One region of the Rhizobium sp. AC44/96 genome, then DNA from elsewhere that is predicted to be linked to it. Evidence: predicted binding sites of a transcription regulator. Region 1 holds the regulator's gene; each other region holds the start of a gene.
The links. Region 1 encodes PhoB, which activates phosphate uptake and scavenging genes when phosphate is short. Its sites were predicted from a motif close to TGTCATNNANCTGTCAT; they were not measured.
Positions count from the first base shown of each region.

Region 2: a site for PhoB is predicted at 3,060-3,076, ahead of phnC (phosphonate ABC transporter ATP-binding protein). Genes of this name have one in related genera too.
Region 3: a site for PhoB is predicted at 3,590-3,606, ahead of A6U87_RS17410 (LTA synthase family protein). Genes of this name have one in related genera too.

Region 1 is NZ_LXKO01000001.1:215,880-220,520, reverse strand. Features, by position in the region: gene argF (ornithine carbamoyltransferase) at 1-392, opposite strand, end outside; gene A6U87_RS01040 (aspartate aminotransferase family protein) at 438-1,637, opposite strand; gene A6U87_RS01035 (GcrA family cell cycle regulator) at 2,059-2,595, shown strand; gene A6U87_RS01030 (aspartate/glutamate racemase family protein) at 2,743-3,393, shown strand; gene phoB (phosphate regulon transcriptional regulator PhoB) at 3,459-4,142, opposite strand; gene phoU (phosphate signaling complex protein PhoU) at 4,179-4,641, opposite strand, start outside.
Region 2 is NZ_LXKO01000008.1:59,357-63,997, reverse strand. Features, by position in the region: gene A6U87_RS09480 (MYG1 family protein) at 1-461, opposite strand, end outside; gene rsgA (ribosome small subunit-dependent GTPase A) at 658-1,737, shown strand; gene A6U87_RS09470 (hypothetical protein) at 1,927-2,550, shown strand; gene A6U87_RS09465 (hypothetical protein) at 2,576-2,905, opposite strand; gene phnC (phosphonate ABC transporter ATP-binding protein) at 3,132-3,977, shown strand; gene phnD (phosphonate ABC transporter substrate-binding protein) at 4,070-4,641, shown strand, end outside.
Region 3 is NZ_LXKO01000023.1:2,059-6,699, forward strand. Features, by position in the region: gene A6U87_RS17400 (hypothetical protein) at 1-910, opposite strand, end outside; gene A6U87_RS17405 (DUF1003 domain-containing protein) at 1,035-1,559, opposite strand; gene A6U87_RS17410 (LTA synthase family protein) at 1,647-3,575, opposite strand; gene A6U87_RS17415 (TolB family protein) at 3,803-4,636, shown strand.

The sequences.
Region 1 (4,641 bases):
GTGTCGTCCGTCAGCGCATTGATCACGGGAACGGTCGCATGTTCGGCAAGCTCCAGCAGCCGGGAATGCTCCGTCGTGCGGATCATGATCGCATCGACGTAGCGCGACAGAACCTTGGCCGTATCGCCGATGGTTTCAGCGCGGCCGAGCTGCATTTCGGTGCCGGAGAGGAACAGCGTTTCGCCGCCGAGCTGGCGCATGCCGACGTCGAAGGAGACGCGCGTACGGGTCGAGGGCTTTTCGAAGATCATTGCCAGCATCTTGCCTGCCAGCGGCTTGTCGCCCTGGCCTGCCTTGAATGCCTGCTTGCGGGAAATAGCGTCGTTCATGATCACCCGCAGGTCGGAGGACGATACCGCGGAGAGATCGAGGAAGTGTTTGGGGGAAGCCATTGTCGTTACCTATTACGCCCGCCGTCAGGCCGGGCACCTATCCGTTCAAGCCGTCTTCTTGATCTTGGAAGCGCGAACGCTTTCGGCGGCACGCTCCAGTCGGGCAAGGCCTTCTCGGGCTTCATCGGCGGTGACCACCAGCGGCGGGAGAAGACGAATGACATTATCGCCAGCAGGGATAGCCAGCAGTTGCGCTGCGCGGATCGCCTGCAGCAATTCAGACGACGGCACGGCGGCCTTGACGCCGAGCATCAGCCCTTCGCCACGAACATCCTCGATGACGTCGGGATAGCGATCCTTGAGCGAGGCGAGCCCCTGGCGGAACACCAGCGAGACGTCACGCACATGCTGGAGGAAGCCGTCTTCGAGAATAACGTCCAGCACGGCATTGCCGACCGCCATGGCGAGCGGATTGCCGCCATAGGTCGAGCCGTGAGTACCGGCCTTCATGCCCGACGCCGCTTCAGCGGTCGCCAGGCAGGCGCCGAGCGGGAAGCCGCCACCGATACCCTTGGCAACAGCCATGATGTCAGGTGTCACACCCGACCACTCATGCGCAAAAAGCTTGCCCGTGCGTCCGACACCGCTCTGAACCTCGTCGAGGATCAGCAGCAGGCCATTGTCATCGCAGATCTGGCGCAGCGCCTTCATGAATTCGGTAGTCGCGGGACGAATGCCGCCCTCGCCCTGAACGGGCTCGATCAGGATGGCTGCCGTTTCCGCTGTGATCGCAGCCTTCACCGCTTCGACATCGCCGAACGTCACCTGGTCGAAGCCCGGTGCCTTGGGACCAAAGCCTTCCAGGTACTTTTCCTGCCCGCCAGCGGCGATGGTCGCCAGCGTCCGGCCGTGGAATGCACCTTCGAACGTGATGATATGGAAACGCTCGGGGTGACCCTTGGAGAACTGGTAGCGGCGCGCCGTCTTGATCGCGCACTCGAGTGCCTCGGCGCCGGAATTGGTGAAGAACACCTTGTCCGCGAAGGTCGCCTGCGTCAGGCGCTTTGCGAATGTTTCCTGGCCCGGGATTTCATAGATGTTGGACAGGTGCCAGACCTTGTCGGCCTGCGCTTTCAGCGCGCCGACGACATGAGGATGCCCATGACCAACCGACGTCACGGCAACGCCGGCACCAAAATCAAGATATCGCTCGCCAGTTTCGGTGATTAGCCACACGCCCTCTCCTCGCTCGAACCGCAAAGGGGCACGAGAGTAGGTATCATAAAGCGGCGCGGCTTCAGCCATGGCGCGATCTCCTGTCATTGGCTACATCGGACTCCGGCTAAAAAGCGGGTCCAGAAAATTAAAAATGCCGCCTTTCGGCGGCGAGCAGCACTATTTACTTTTCGCACTGCAATGTCAACAAAACTGAGGTTTTAGTGCATGCGTCAAGCTGGCAATCAGGGCGCCTAAATCTATCAACAATTAATGTTGCATAAATGACTCTTCGCGCCAGCAAGTTGGGGAAAACTTGAAATTCGATTCCCCGCGATTCAACCGACTCTTGTCACGGAGTCAGCCTCACACTAGGTTAAAACTCAATTACTAGACTGCATGCGGCGGAACTAGTCACCAAAATCGAGCAAGCGTTTCTTGCCTCGGATACGTCCGGGGCAACGGTGAAGGATTCTGCCTACACCAACGCTAATAAGGCGGAGACAGGGGCATGAACTGGACAGACGAGCGCGTTGAAAAACTGAAGAAGCTGTGGTCCGAAGGCCTGAGCGCCAGCCAGATCGCGGCACAACTTGGCGGTGTAAGCCGCAATGCTGTCATTGGCAAAGTTCACCGCTTGAGCCTGCCGGGCCGGGCCAAGGCCGGCGGCACGTCGACGGCGACAAGAACGCCGAAGCGCGCCACGTCCGCGCCACGCGCTCCGAATTATGCATCCCGGATCACCGCCACCCGCACCGTCACCCGCCAGCAGGGTGCGACGATGCTGAAGGAAGAGATCGACATCGATGCGATCGAAGAAGTCAGCTACCGTCCTGCTGCCAACGTGGTCGTACCGATCTCGCGCCGCCTTGGCCTGACGGAGCTCACGGAACGCACCTGCAAGTGGCCGGTCGGCGATCCGCTGAAGGACGACTTTCACTTCTGCGGCTGTGAATCCCCGGATTCCTCACCTTACTGCACCTATCACCAGCGCATGGCGTACCAGCCGGTGAACGAACGCCGGAAGGCTGCAAACCGGGTCGCTTGATCCGGAAGCCGGATAAGGAATACAAAACGGGCCTTCGCGGCCCGTTTTTTGTTGACTGCGAGACGCGGAAGCTCGCATGCCGTACCAGGCACGGTGCGTATCTATAGGGTGCTTGCCGCTCGGCGGTCGCGCGCACTGGAGTATGCGGTGAAAATAGCCTGCCTACATACGGCCGACAGCAACGTTGCTGTATTCGAGGCCGCGGCACGAGAGATCGGCCTCGCCGAGGGAACGCTTGTCCATGCGGTCCGGCCCGACCTGCTCGCAGACGCCGAACGGTCGGGTGGGCTCACCCGCGACATTGCTCATGAAACCGCTTCGCTGCTGCGATCGCTCGGCCTGACGGCTGATGCCGTTATCCTCACATGCTCGACCCTTGGGCCGTCGGTGGACGCATTGGACGGCACGGTGTCCGTTCCCACCCTTCGCGTCGACGCTGCCTTGGCGGAACAGGCAGTTCAGGCGGGAGGCCGGATCGTCTTCCTCTGCGCGGTTCAAACCACCGTGGAACCAACGGCGCAACTCTTCGCCACGGCAGCCGAGGCAACGCAAACGGCGTTCGAAGTGCGCCTCGTGCCCGGGGCATGGGATCTGTTCAAGGCCGGCAATCGTGATGGATATCTGGCGGTCATTGCCGAGGCGGCAGATGCCGCTTATCGCGAGGGTGCAGCGACCGTTGCTCTCGCCCAGGCGTCGATGGTGGGCGCAGCCGATCTGGTCAAAGATGGTCCCAGACCCCTCAGCAGTCCAGCGGCGGGCCTTGCCGCCGCTGTGACGAGCGTTTCGCGAGACGCCTGAGCCGGCGGCTCGTTCCCACAAGACGAGCCCCCAGCGGCCCGCTCTGCTGGCGGATCGATGGAAGCCTATGCTTCCATCGAGTATCCGGCGCCACGAACGGTGCGGATCACATCCTGCATATTGGAGAAGTTCAGCGCCTTGCGCAGACGCCCGACATGGACGTCGACGGTGCGTTCGTCGACATAGATGTCGTGGCCCCAGACGCCGTCCAGAAGCTGCGAACGCGAGAAGACGCGGCCTGGCGACGCCATGAGGAATTCCAGCAGGCGGAATTCCGTCGGCCCCAGGCGGACTTCACGGCTCTTGCGATGAACGCGGTGGGTTTCGCGATCGAGTTCGATATCGCCGCACTTGAGGAGCGACGAGAGAACTTCCGGCTTGGCGCGGCGTAGCATCGCCTTGACGCGGGCAACCAGCTCGGGTGTCGAGAACGGCTTGACCACGTAGTCGTCGGCGCCGGTGGACAGGCCGCGAACGCGTTCGCTCTCCTCGCCACGGGCCGTCAACATGATGATCGGCAGACGTTCGGTTTCCGGCCGCATGCGCAGGCGACGGCAGAGCTCGATGCCGGACACGCCAGGCAGCATCCAATCGAGGATCAGAAGGTCGGGCGTGCGCTCCTGCAGCCGGATCTCGGCCTCGTCGCCGCGCAGGATGGTGTCGACCTCGAAGCCTTCGGCCTCGAGGTTATAGCGAAGAAGCACGCTCAGGGCCTCTTCGTCTTCAACGACAGCTACTTTAGGTATCATTCGTTTCGGTCTCCTGGGGGCGCGGTCGCGGAACGATTATTCAGTGACTGCGCCGACGGTGTTGGCGGTATCGTCCTTCGGACGTTCGCCTTCCGGCTGGGCACCGGTGGCCATGTAGTAGATGGTTTCGGCAATGTTGGTCGCATGGTCGCCGATGCGCTCGATGTTCTTGGCGCAGAAGAGAAGATGCGTGCAGCTGGTGATGTTGCGCGGATCTTCCATCATGTAGGTGAGCAGCTCGCGAAACAGCGAGGTGTACATCGCGTCGATTTCCTCGTCGCGCTCACGGATCGACTTGGCGCGGTCCGCAGCACGGCTCGTGTAAACGTCGAGAACTTCCTTGAGCTGGACAAGCGCCAGCTCCGAGAGGTGCTCGAGGCCGCGAGCGAGCTTGCGGGGAACGCCGCTGCTCTGCACGGCGATGACGCGCTTTGCAGTGTTCTTGCCAAGATCGCCAACGCGCTCGAGGTCGGCCGCGATGCGGATCGAACCCATGATT
Region 2 (4,641 bases), on a different contig from region 1:
TCGGTCTCGTCGAATGCGGGCTTCAGCGTCTCCAGCAAGGCCGGCAGCGTCAACGCCGCCAACGGGCCGGACGGGCTCAGCGCCCCATTGTCCACCAGATCGATCGGCAGCACGAAACCGGCATCGAAGCCGGCATGGACCGCCTCGATATCCGCTTCCGGAAGATTGGAGGCGGCCAGATAGTCACGGCCATAGTGCTTCCAGATCAATCCGAACGAGCTGTACGGCTGGCCGTCTTCGCGTAGCGGCGCGCCGCGCTGATGGTGATCGAATATCTGTGCGGCAGCGTCATACCCGCCGCCGACGTCGTAGATGATGCGGTCTGCGCCTGCCGTGATCCACTCCGGCGCCCTGCTGCGCACCAGCCGTGCCTGCGGGAAAAGCCGGGTGAGGATGACGCTGGACAACAGTTCATCGGCATGGAAGCCACCGGAATGGGTGACGAGAAAATCTGGGATCATGCAGCTAGGCGCCTCGTTGCTCGCGGTGGGATCCGCTTCGATTGGCGACCTGATAGCCGTTGCCGGGTGCCATCTCAACCCGCCTTTCCGGGATTCTGACGTGAACGACTGGTGTTCGAGACGCCCAACAACGCGAATATCTCAAATTCCAAGGTTCCGCTTATCTGCAGATAATGTCATTGTCCGCCGCAAACGCATGACCATTCCTGGATGGAGAAAAGACAGTGAACGAAACGCCGTACGCCTTGGTGACCCTTTGACAACAGCGACCGAAGCGGCATTCTTGGAATCTCTGGGGTGGTCGGAGTTCTTTGCTGAGCAGCTGCAGCCAGGCGAAGAAGATCTCGTGCCGCGGCGCATTGCCGAGGTGCATCGCAGCCGCCTCAGCGTCGCATCGCCGACCGGCCTGATCCGGCTTGGTATTTCGCATCAGGTCAACACCGGCGAGTTCGCGGTCGGCGACTGGGTGCTCGCCAAGCCGCATGATCATGCCCTCGTTCGCCGGCTTGAACGCAGGACGCTGCTGCAGCGCCGCACCGAAGGTCGACAGCACCAACAACTCGGCGCCGCCAATGTCGATACGCTGCTGATCGTCACCTCCTGCAATGCCGATTTCAACGTGGCCCGGTTGGAGCGCTACATGGCGCTCGCCAATCAGGCGGGGACGGCGCCGGTCATCGTGCTGACCAAGGCTGATCTGGTGTCTGACGCCGAGACATACGAGGATCAGGCAAAGGCGTTGCAGCGAGACCTTCCGGTGGTCGTGCTCAACGCCAAGAATGAGGATGCCGTGGCCGCACTGGCGCCCTGGTGCCAGTTCGGCCAGACCATCGCGCTGATCGGCTCCTCCGGCGTCGGGAAATCGACTTTGGTCAACACGCTCGCAGGATTGTCGGGCGAGGGCTCGCAGGAAACCGGCGGCATCCGTGAGCGCGATGCCAAGGGACGCCACACCACCACGGCGCGCTCGCTGCATGCCATGGCCGGCGGCGGCTGGGTCATCGACACGCCGGGAATGCGCACGCTGCATGTCAGCGATGTGGCCGAGGGTATCGATCTGGTGTTCTCGGAGATCACCGAGCTCGCCCCGCAGTGTCGTTTTCGCGATTGCACCCATGACCACGAGCCCGGCTGCGCTGTGCAGGCGGCTGTCGACGCCGGCGCCTTGCCGGCCGAGCGTCTGGCGCGCTGGCGCACCCTGCTTGCGGAAAACCGCAAGAACACGCCGCAGATGACCGGACCGCGCGGCAACAAGATCCTTCAGAAGAAGCGCTGAGGGCAGGCGAGGCGTCGATCTCAAGCATCGCCATGCAGCACTATGTCCCCTGCCAGTCGGGGTTTCTCACCGTTCTTTGATTGGCCGCTGTCGCGCACCGGCGATAAAGTCGCGGCCAATCGAAGATCGCATCCCTTCGGCAGCATTTTCGCCAGTTGCGTGCCGAGCGGCAGTCCCAGGGAGAGCACCATGACGCGCAATCACCTCACGAAGATCGTTCTTTCGCTTGCCGCCGGCGCCGCGATCGGGCTGTCGGCGCTGCATGGCGCCAATGCGGCCGACAGGGTTCGCGTTCACGGCACCGTCGAAAATCTCGATGGCGACACACTGAAGATAAAGGGGCCGGATGGCCACGACATCGCCGTGACCATGGCGTCTGGCTTGACGGTGCTCGGTGTCAAGAACGCAGCCGCCGCCGATATAAAAACCGGCGATTTCGTCGGTATCGGCTCCGAGCCGACCGCCAGCGGCATCAATGGCGCGGTCCAGGTCGTGATCTTCCCGGCTTCGATGAAGGGAACCGGCGAAGGCGACCGGCCCTGGAGCGTGAAGCCGAACGGTTCCATGACCAACGCAACGGTGGCCAACGCCGTCAAGGACGTCAACGGACAAACCGTGACGCTGGCTTACAAGGGTGGCGAACGGAAGATCAATATCCCGGCCGGCACCAAGATCGTGGCGCTTGCGCCGGCCACACGGGACGACCTCAAGCCCGGCGCCGCCGTCTCCGCCCAGGGAACGAGCAGCGGAGACAATGCGCTCGCCGCCGATCGCCTCGCCGTCGGCCTCGATGGCGCAACACCCCCGATGTGATCTTTGGTGCACACCGGCACAGGACTTACTTCTCGTACGTCCAAAGCTCTGCATCTGCACGGATAGCGGTGACGAGCGACCGAGCCCTGGCATGGGCGTCGGACTGCGCTCCCAAACCCATGTGATCGGCTTCGATGCTCATAAGGTAGCCGATGACGTCGATATCCGATGCACCCCGTCGCAATCGTCCCGCAGCTTCGATCAGATAGTCGTCGTATTCGTCCGCGAATGATCGGTTGTCGCCTTCGTCCCATTTGCTTCCTTTAGGCAAAAGCCCGATAGGGTCCCAAATAGACCAGCCAATGTCGCGCAATCTCGAAAGTTCGATCTTGGGTGGGGGCGTAAGCGAAGCCATTTCGATGTCCGTTGTGGTCGTTGCATGACACTACACCAAGTTCCAGCGTCTCCTATAGATCGGAACTGTCTCGTCGGCGCGATACAAAGGGCATCTGTGCGCTGTCACAAATGAAATTTGACCCAGCCCGATTGTGACAGAGGTTACACAAAACTGACATTGGAGCTTCATGAAGCAGGACTAATGCACTCCCTCATATCGCATCTGGACTATGAGGAAGAGCATGATGTTCGAACTGAAGAATGTCACCCGCCGTTTCGGAAAGAAGACAGCCGTTGATTCCGTGACGCTCGACATTCCTCAGGGCCAGATGGTCGGCATCATCGGCCGTTCCGGCGCCGGCAAGTCCACGCTTCTGCGTATGATCAACCGCCTGCAGGAGCCGACATCGGGCTCGATCCATTTCGCCGGCGTCGAAGTCTCGAGGCTGCGCGGTCAGGCGCTGCGCAACTGGCAGCGCGATTGCGCCATGATCTTCCAGCAGTTCAATCTCGTTCCGCGCCTCGACGTGCTGACCAACGTGATGCTCGGCCGCCTCAATCATCGCTCGACCACGATGAGCCTGCTCGGCCTTTTCACCCGCGAAGAGCGCATCCACGCGATTGCCGCCCTTGAGCGCCTCGGCATCGAACAGACGGCTTTGCAGATGGCCGGCACGCTGTCGGGTGGCCAGCAGCAGCGCGTGGCGATTGCCCGCGCCCTGATGCAGACCCCGAAGATGGTGCTTGCCGACGAGCCGATCGCCTCGCTCGACCCGCTCAACGCCAAGATCGTCATGGACGCGCTGCGCGACATCAACGAGCGCGAAGGCATCACCGTCATCACCAACCTTCATACGCTCGATACGGCGCGCAACTATTGCGAACGTATTGTCGGCATGGCCGCCGGTCGGGTGGTGTTCGATGGCAAGCCGTCCGAACTGACCGCCGATGCCGTCAAGCAGATCTACGGCACCGACAAGGACGGCGCCGGCATCGACGAGACGATGACCTCGACCTCGATCAACATTCCCGCGGCTGTTGCCGCCAATCAATCCGCCGGCTTGCAACCGCTGGCGCTGGCCGGTCTCTGAGAGGGGCGGCCTCGGATCGTAAGCCCGCGTTATGGGCGCACTTCTTCTTTAAGCAAAGATCGCCGGGGACACCGGTCAATCAGGAGAGAACCATGTTGAAGAAAGCACTCTTTGCCGCGACGGCGCTGTTTGCGCTGGCCGGCGTCTCGCATGCTGCAGACCTCAAGGAATTCCGCGTTGGTATTCTCGGCGGCGAAAACGAAGCCGACCGCCTGCGCAACTACGCTTGCCTGGCTGACCACCTGAAGACCGAATTCGGCTTCGAGAAGGTTTCGCTCTTCCCGGCTGCTGACTATGACGGCGTTATCCAGGGTCTCCTCGGCGGCACGCTCGACTTCGCCGAACTCGGCGCTTCCGGCTACGCTGCTATCGCCATCAAGGACGAGAAGGCCGTTACCCCGATCCTGACGACCGTTCAGAAGGACGGTTCGACCGGTTACCACTCGATCGGTCTCGCCCTGAAGTCCTCCGGCATCAAGGACATCAAGGACGCCAAGGGCAAGAAGCTCGGTTACGCTGATCCGGACTCCACCTCGGGCTACCTCATTCCGCTGACGCAGATTCCGAAGGACACTGGCATGCCGAATGACCAGTACTTCGCTTCCACGCAGTTCAACGGCGGCCACGAAAACAACCTGCTCGCTGCCTACGACGGCAAGGTCGA
Region 3 (4,641 bases), on a different contig from region 1:
CGTCGCGTAGCTCGGCGGCCGCCCAATGGATCGATCGGTCGAGTTGGGCGAACTTGAAGGATTGCCAGTAGAAATAGTCTTCGATGAAGGACTGCGACAGCCAGAGCTTGCCGCGGCTGCGGGGTTCGTCCCAGCCGAGCAACCCCACAACCTCCGCCTTCTTGAACATCCGCTTGATGTTCGTCAGCGAGATCGCGAACTCGGTGCAAAGTTCGCTCAAACTGACACCTTCGATATAGATCCGCTCGTGCTCGCGGGCGTCATCGGGCAGGCGGCTGATCAGTTCGTGCAAGATGAGCCCACCGACCTCGGACCAGAGAAAATGACCGATGCTGTCGCGCGGGTCTCTCCAGCCCGGTTCATGGATCAGAGCGGTCGCCGCATGCGGCTGGGCCAGCTGGAAGAGGCGCGGCTCCGCCGCTGTCATCGCCGCGCGGTTTCCGCCGTCCAGACGATCGAGGCAGGACATGTGCCCCAGGAACCAGGACAGCATGGCTTCGTTGCTAACCTCGGTGGTCTCCAGCCGTCGAAGCCGGCGATCAGGGCTTTCGTCAGGAACATCGCGCAGAAACTTGTATGCCAGCAGCTCCGACAGGAAGGATGCCGCCGTGTTCTTGCTCGCCACCTTGAGATCGGTCGCTACCTGCATCAATCGGCTTGCCGTCAGCCCGGACGTCGGATCTGTTCGGTCACGACCTATGTTCATGGCAAACAGTGAGTGCGTCAGCAGCCATTTGCGGTGGGAGGCCACAAGACGCGCGAGGCGTGGTGCCCGCTTGTGGATGCCTATAAGATGCAGGGCGATCTGGCGTTCGACCGACAGGAATGCGGGATGGTAGAGGATTTCGTCACGTGTATGAACCTTCCCGCTTGGAACGGTGCGGGGAATGGTGCGGCAAGTCTCATCCATGTCTGCTCAGCCTGGCGGGTATATCCTCGCCGCTCTCCTCTTACACTTACTGCACTTTTTCAATGGACGATGCGCACGCTCTCTTGCTGATCGCTCGATATAGTTAAATCGCCCCAGGCTCTATTCAGCTCGTCAGGCGTTGCGAAAGCCTGCCAAGCTCTTCGCGCATGGCCGCGATCTCGGTCAGAACCTGCATGTCGATCTTCTGGTGCAGCGACAATACCTCCAGTTCCGCCTTGAGGTTTACCTCGTAATCCTTCGCAGCCTCGAAGCGGTCCCGCTCGGCCTGACGGTTCTGCGACATCATGATGATCGGTGCCTGAATGGCCGCGAGCATCGAGAGCACGAGGTTCAGGAAGATAAACGGATAGGGATCGAATGCTCCGGTCGCGAGCACGATGGTGTTGGCCACGCACCAGACGACGAGAAAAGCCAGAAAGCCGGTGATGAAACCCCAGGAACCACCGACGCGCGCTATGGAATCCGCCAGGCGTTCGCCTAGAGACGCGTTCGCCTGCAAGGCGGCATTGACGTTGGTCGAGATGATCTTGCGCTCATGCGCCTTGGCGAGAACGCGCTTCTCGATATCACTGAGCTCGCCAGTGGACTTATCGAAATGATGGTGTACGAAATCGGATAGATTGTGCATGGATCGACTCCCGATGCATTGTTTTGCTTCGGGGCGAAGTATTCCGTTCTCATGCCAAATTGCAATGCGGTCAGCCCCGCATTGCCGTCACAAGCCGGCGCTGTTCAGCCAGGCATGCTGCGGGAAGAAGCGCTCAAGGGACTGCGCCTTTCCGAACATGATGTCATGCTGGAGATAGCGATAGTCGCGGACCAGCGGATCCAGGTTCTTGGGGTTGAGAACCCAATCGGGCGAAGGGGTGTTGTCGCGGGCGATCAGCTGGTAGCGATCAACAACCGCATACTTCTTCTGAACACGACCCAGGAAGCCGGTGTAATAGGGGTGCTCGTAGCCTGCGAACTTCAAGAGGTGATAAGGCAGCAACGAGGGGCTGATGGTTCCGACATTGGACTTCACGCCCTTCTTGTTGGACCAAATGACGAGCGGTGTCTCGTGCTCCTGCTTCATCACGCTGACGGATGCCTTACGGGTCGCGACCTGATCCGGCATATAGCCAGTATCCATGTAGACGCTGCCGAGTGGCGGCAGATGATCGCCCCAGAGCACGATGATGGTTTCGCGTTCGCGCTTGCTTGCCCAGTCCGTGAGCATCTTGAAGCTGTCGTCAGCCTCCTTCACGCCCTGCGTATAGGTCCCGAGCGTCGCACGATCTGAATCGGTCAGGCCAGCGCCCTGGATGTCGATCGTGTTCTTGCTGTAGCGATTGGGCTCGTAAGGACCATGTCCCTGCAAGGTGACAGCGAAGAAGAAGAAGGGGCGATCCATCCCATCCGCCTCCTGCATGATCTCCTTCATCAGCGCATCGTCGGAGGCAAAAATGCCGCGCTTTTCCATCGCCGGCATCGTTTCCTCGCTACGGAACTCCTCGAAGCCGAAGTCCTTGTAGACCTCGTTGCGGTTCCAGAACCAGCCGCTGAAGGGATGCAGTGCGCGAGCGGCATAGCCTTGCCCACGGAAGAAGGTCGCCAGTGAGGGAATGTCGTTACGGATATACTGCTGATAGGGAATGCTGCCATAGGGCAGGAATGCGTTCGAGAAACCGGTGAGCGCTTCGAACTCGACATTGGCGGTCATGCCGCCGAACTCCGGCGAGAAGACGTAGCCCGACTGGGCAGCGCGGATGTTCGGCATCGGATCGGCCGACAGCTTCAGCGTCTTCAGGCGTGTCGGATCCCAGAAGGACTCGCTCATCACCATGATGACATCCGGCTTTTCGCTCGGGCCGCTGAGATAGCCGTAGTTGCGTGCCGGAATGGCGTCCAGCGCCTGCGGGCCAATGCCTGCGGGTGCGGCGACGTCGGCCATCGGGACGTTGAAGATGAAGGCAAGGATGAACCCGTTGCTGCGGTAATTTTCCTTCTGATCCCACATCATCGGCACGACCTGCAGGCGATCGCGGATCCAGGAGTATTGCGAGTAGTCCATCAGCGAGCCGAACGCGGCGACCACGGGCAGACCGAGGCAAAGACACCTGACGCGCGTCTTGCTCTGCAGCTTTGGGAAATGCCGCCATGCAAAGCGCCAGGCGAAGACCATGCCGGCCAGCGACAACAGGATGCCAATTGCCAGCGCGACCGCCGTGACCGGTCGCTCGCGCACCATGACAGGCAGAAGCTCCATGATCTGCCGACCGAACAGGATATCCGACGGATAGAGAGGATCAGAGAGGTAATGCTGCTTCTGATTGGAAACGAAGGCGGGAACGATCACCAGCGGCAGGACGATCAAGGCGGATAGAAAGCGTCGGCCGAAAGCGGCATCGAGGGTGAGCATCAGCACCGTCAGCATCACCACAGTGGTCATGCCGGGACGGGCTGTTGAGGTGAGGAATGTCCCCACGTCGCCAACGCCGCCGCGTGCGATCATTTCAACCGTAATCGTTGCAAAAAGTGCAATCAGCGCAGAAAGGGCGATCCCCACAGCGCCGCGCGATATGGAGGCACGACCTTCACCCGCGCCAGCGTAGAACGACGCGACACGAGACGCCGCTCCGGACCTTAAAACTTGCGCGATCAACGGTGAAACTCCAATATCATAAAACCTTCACCGAACTGTCACATCTTGGTCATGAACGCTAGATGAACCGTTTTAGTTTCCTGCAGTTCTCGCATTTTGTTGATGCCCGCCGAGCCTGAACGGAAAGGGTATCGCCCTTTCGGGCAATGCAGCCGCCCAGAGTTTTCTTGCGCCCAATCGATCGGTCGCGTAGGTCAGGGACCGGTTTGAGTTTGAGGAGGCTTGGCGTGCGCAGTTCCGTAGAGATCTACAACGTTCGAACGGGCACTGCCCGGATTGTCTGGCAGACCGAAAAGCTTGTCGAAGCACCGAATTTCTCGCCCGACGGGAGCTATCTGCTGCTCAACGGCGACGGGCTGCTCTATCGCCTCGCCCTCGACGGCTCAGGCGACTTCGAGAGATTGGATACCGGCTTCGCCGTCCAGTGCAACAATGATCACGGCATCTCGCCTGATGGAACGCAGATCGTCATCTCGGACAAGACCGAGTTCGGGAAATCGGCGATCTATGTCCTGCCGATCGAAGGCGGCACGCCGCGCCTGGTTACCCAGAACCTTCCGTCTTACTGGCATGGCTGGTCGCCAGACGGGAAGGAACTCGCCTATTGCGGCATCCGCAACGACGTCTTCGATATCTACACGATTTCGGTCGAGGGTGGCGAAGAGCGGCGCCTGACCCAGGGCGAGGGGCGCAATGACGGTCCTGATTACTCCGCCGACGGCCGCTGGATCTACTTCAACTCGAGCCGCACCGGCCTGATGCAGATCTGGCGCATCCACCCGGATGGCACCGGGCTCGAGCAGGTCACGCAGGACAACTACGGCAACTGGTTTGCCCATCCGTCGCCCGATAACGACCGGATTCTGATCCTCTCATACGATCCTGACGTGTTCGACCACCCGCGCGACCTGAATGTCCGGCTGCGGATGATGGACATGGATGGCGGCAATCTGACAACGTTGCTCGAGCTCTTCGGCGGGCAGGGGACGATCAACGTTCCGAACTGGTCACCGAATGGTGACGAGTTCGCGTATGTCCGCTACTTCCCGGTATCGGGTTGAACGAT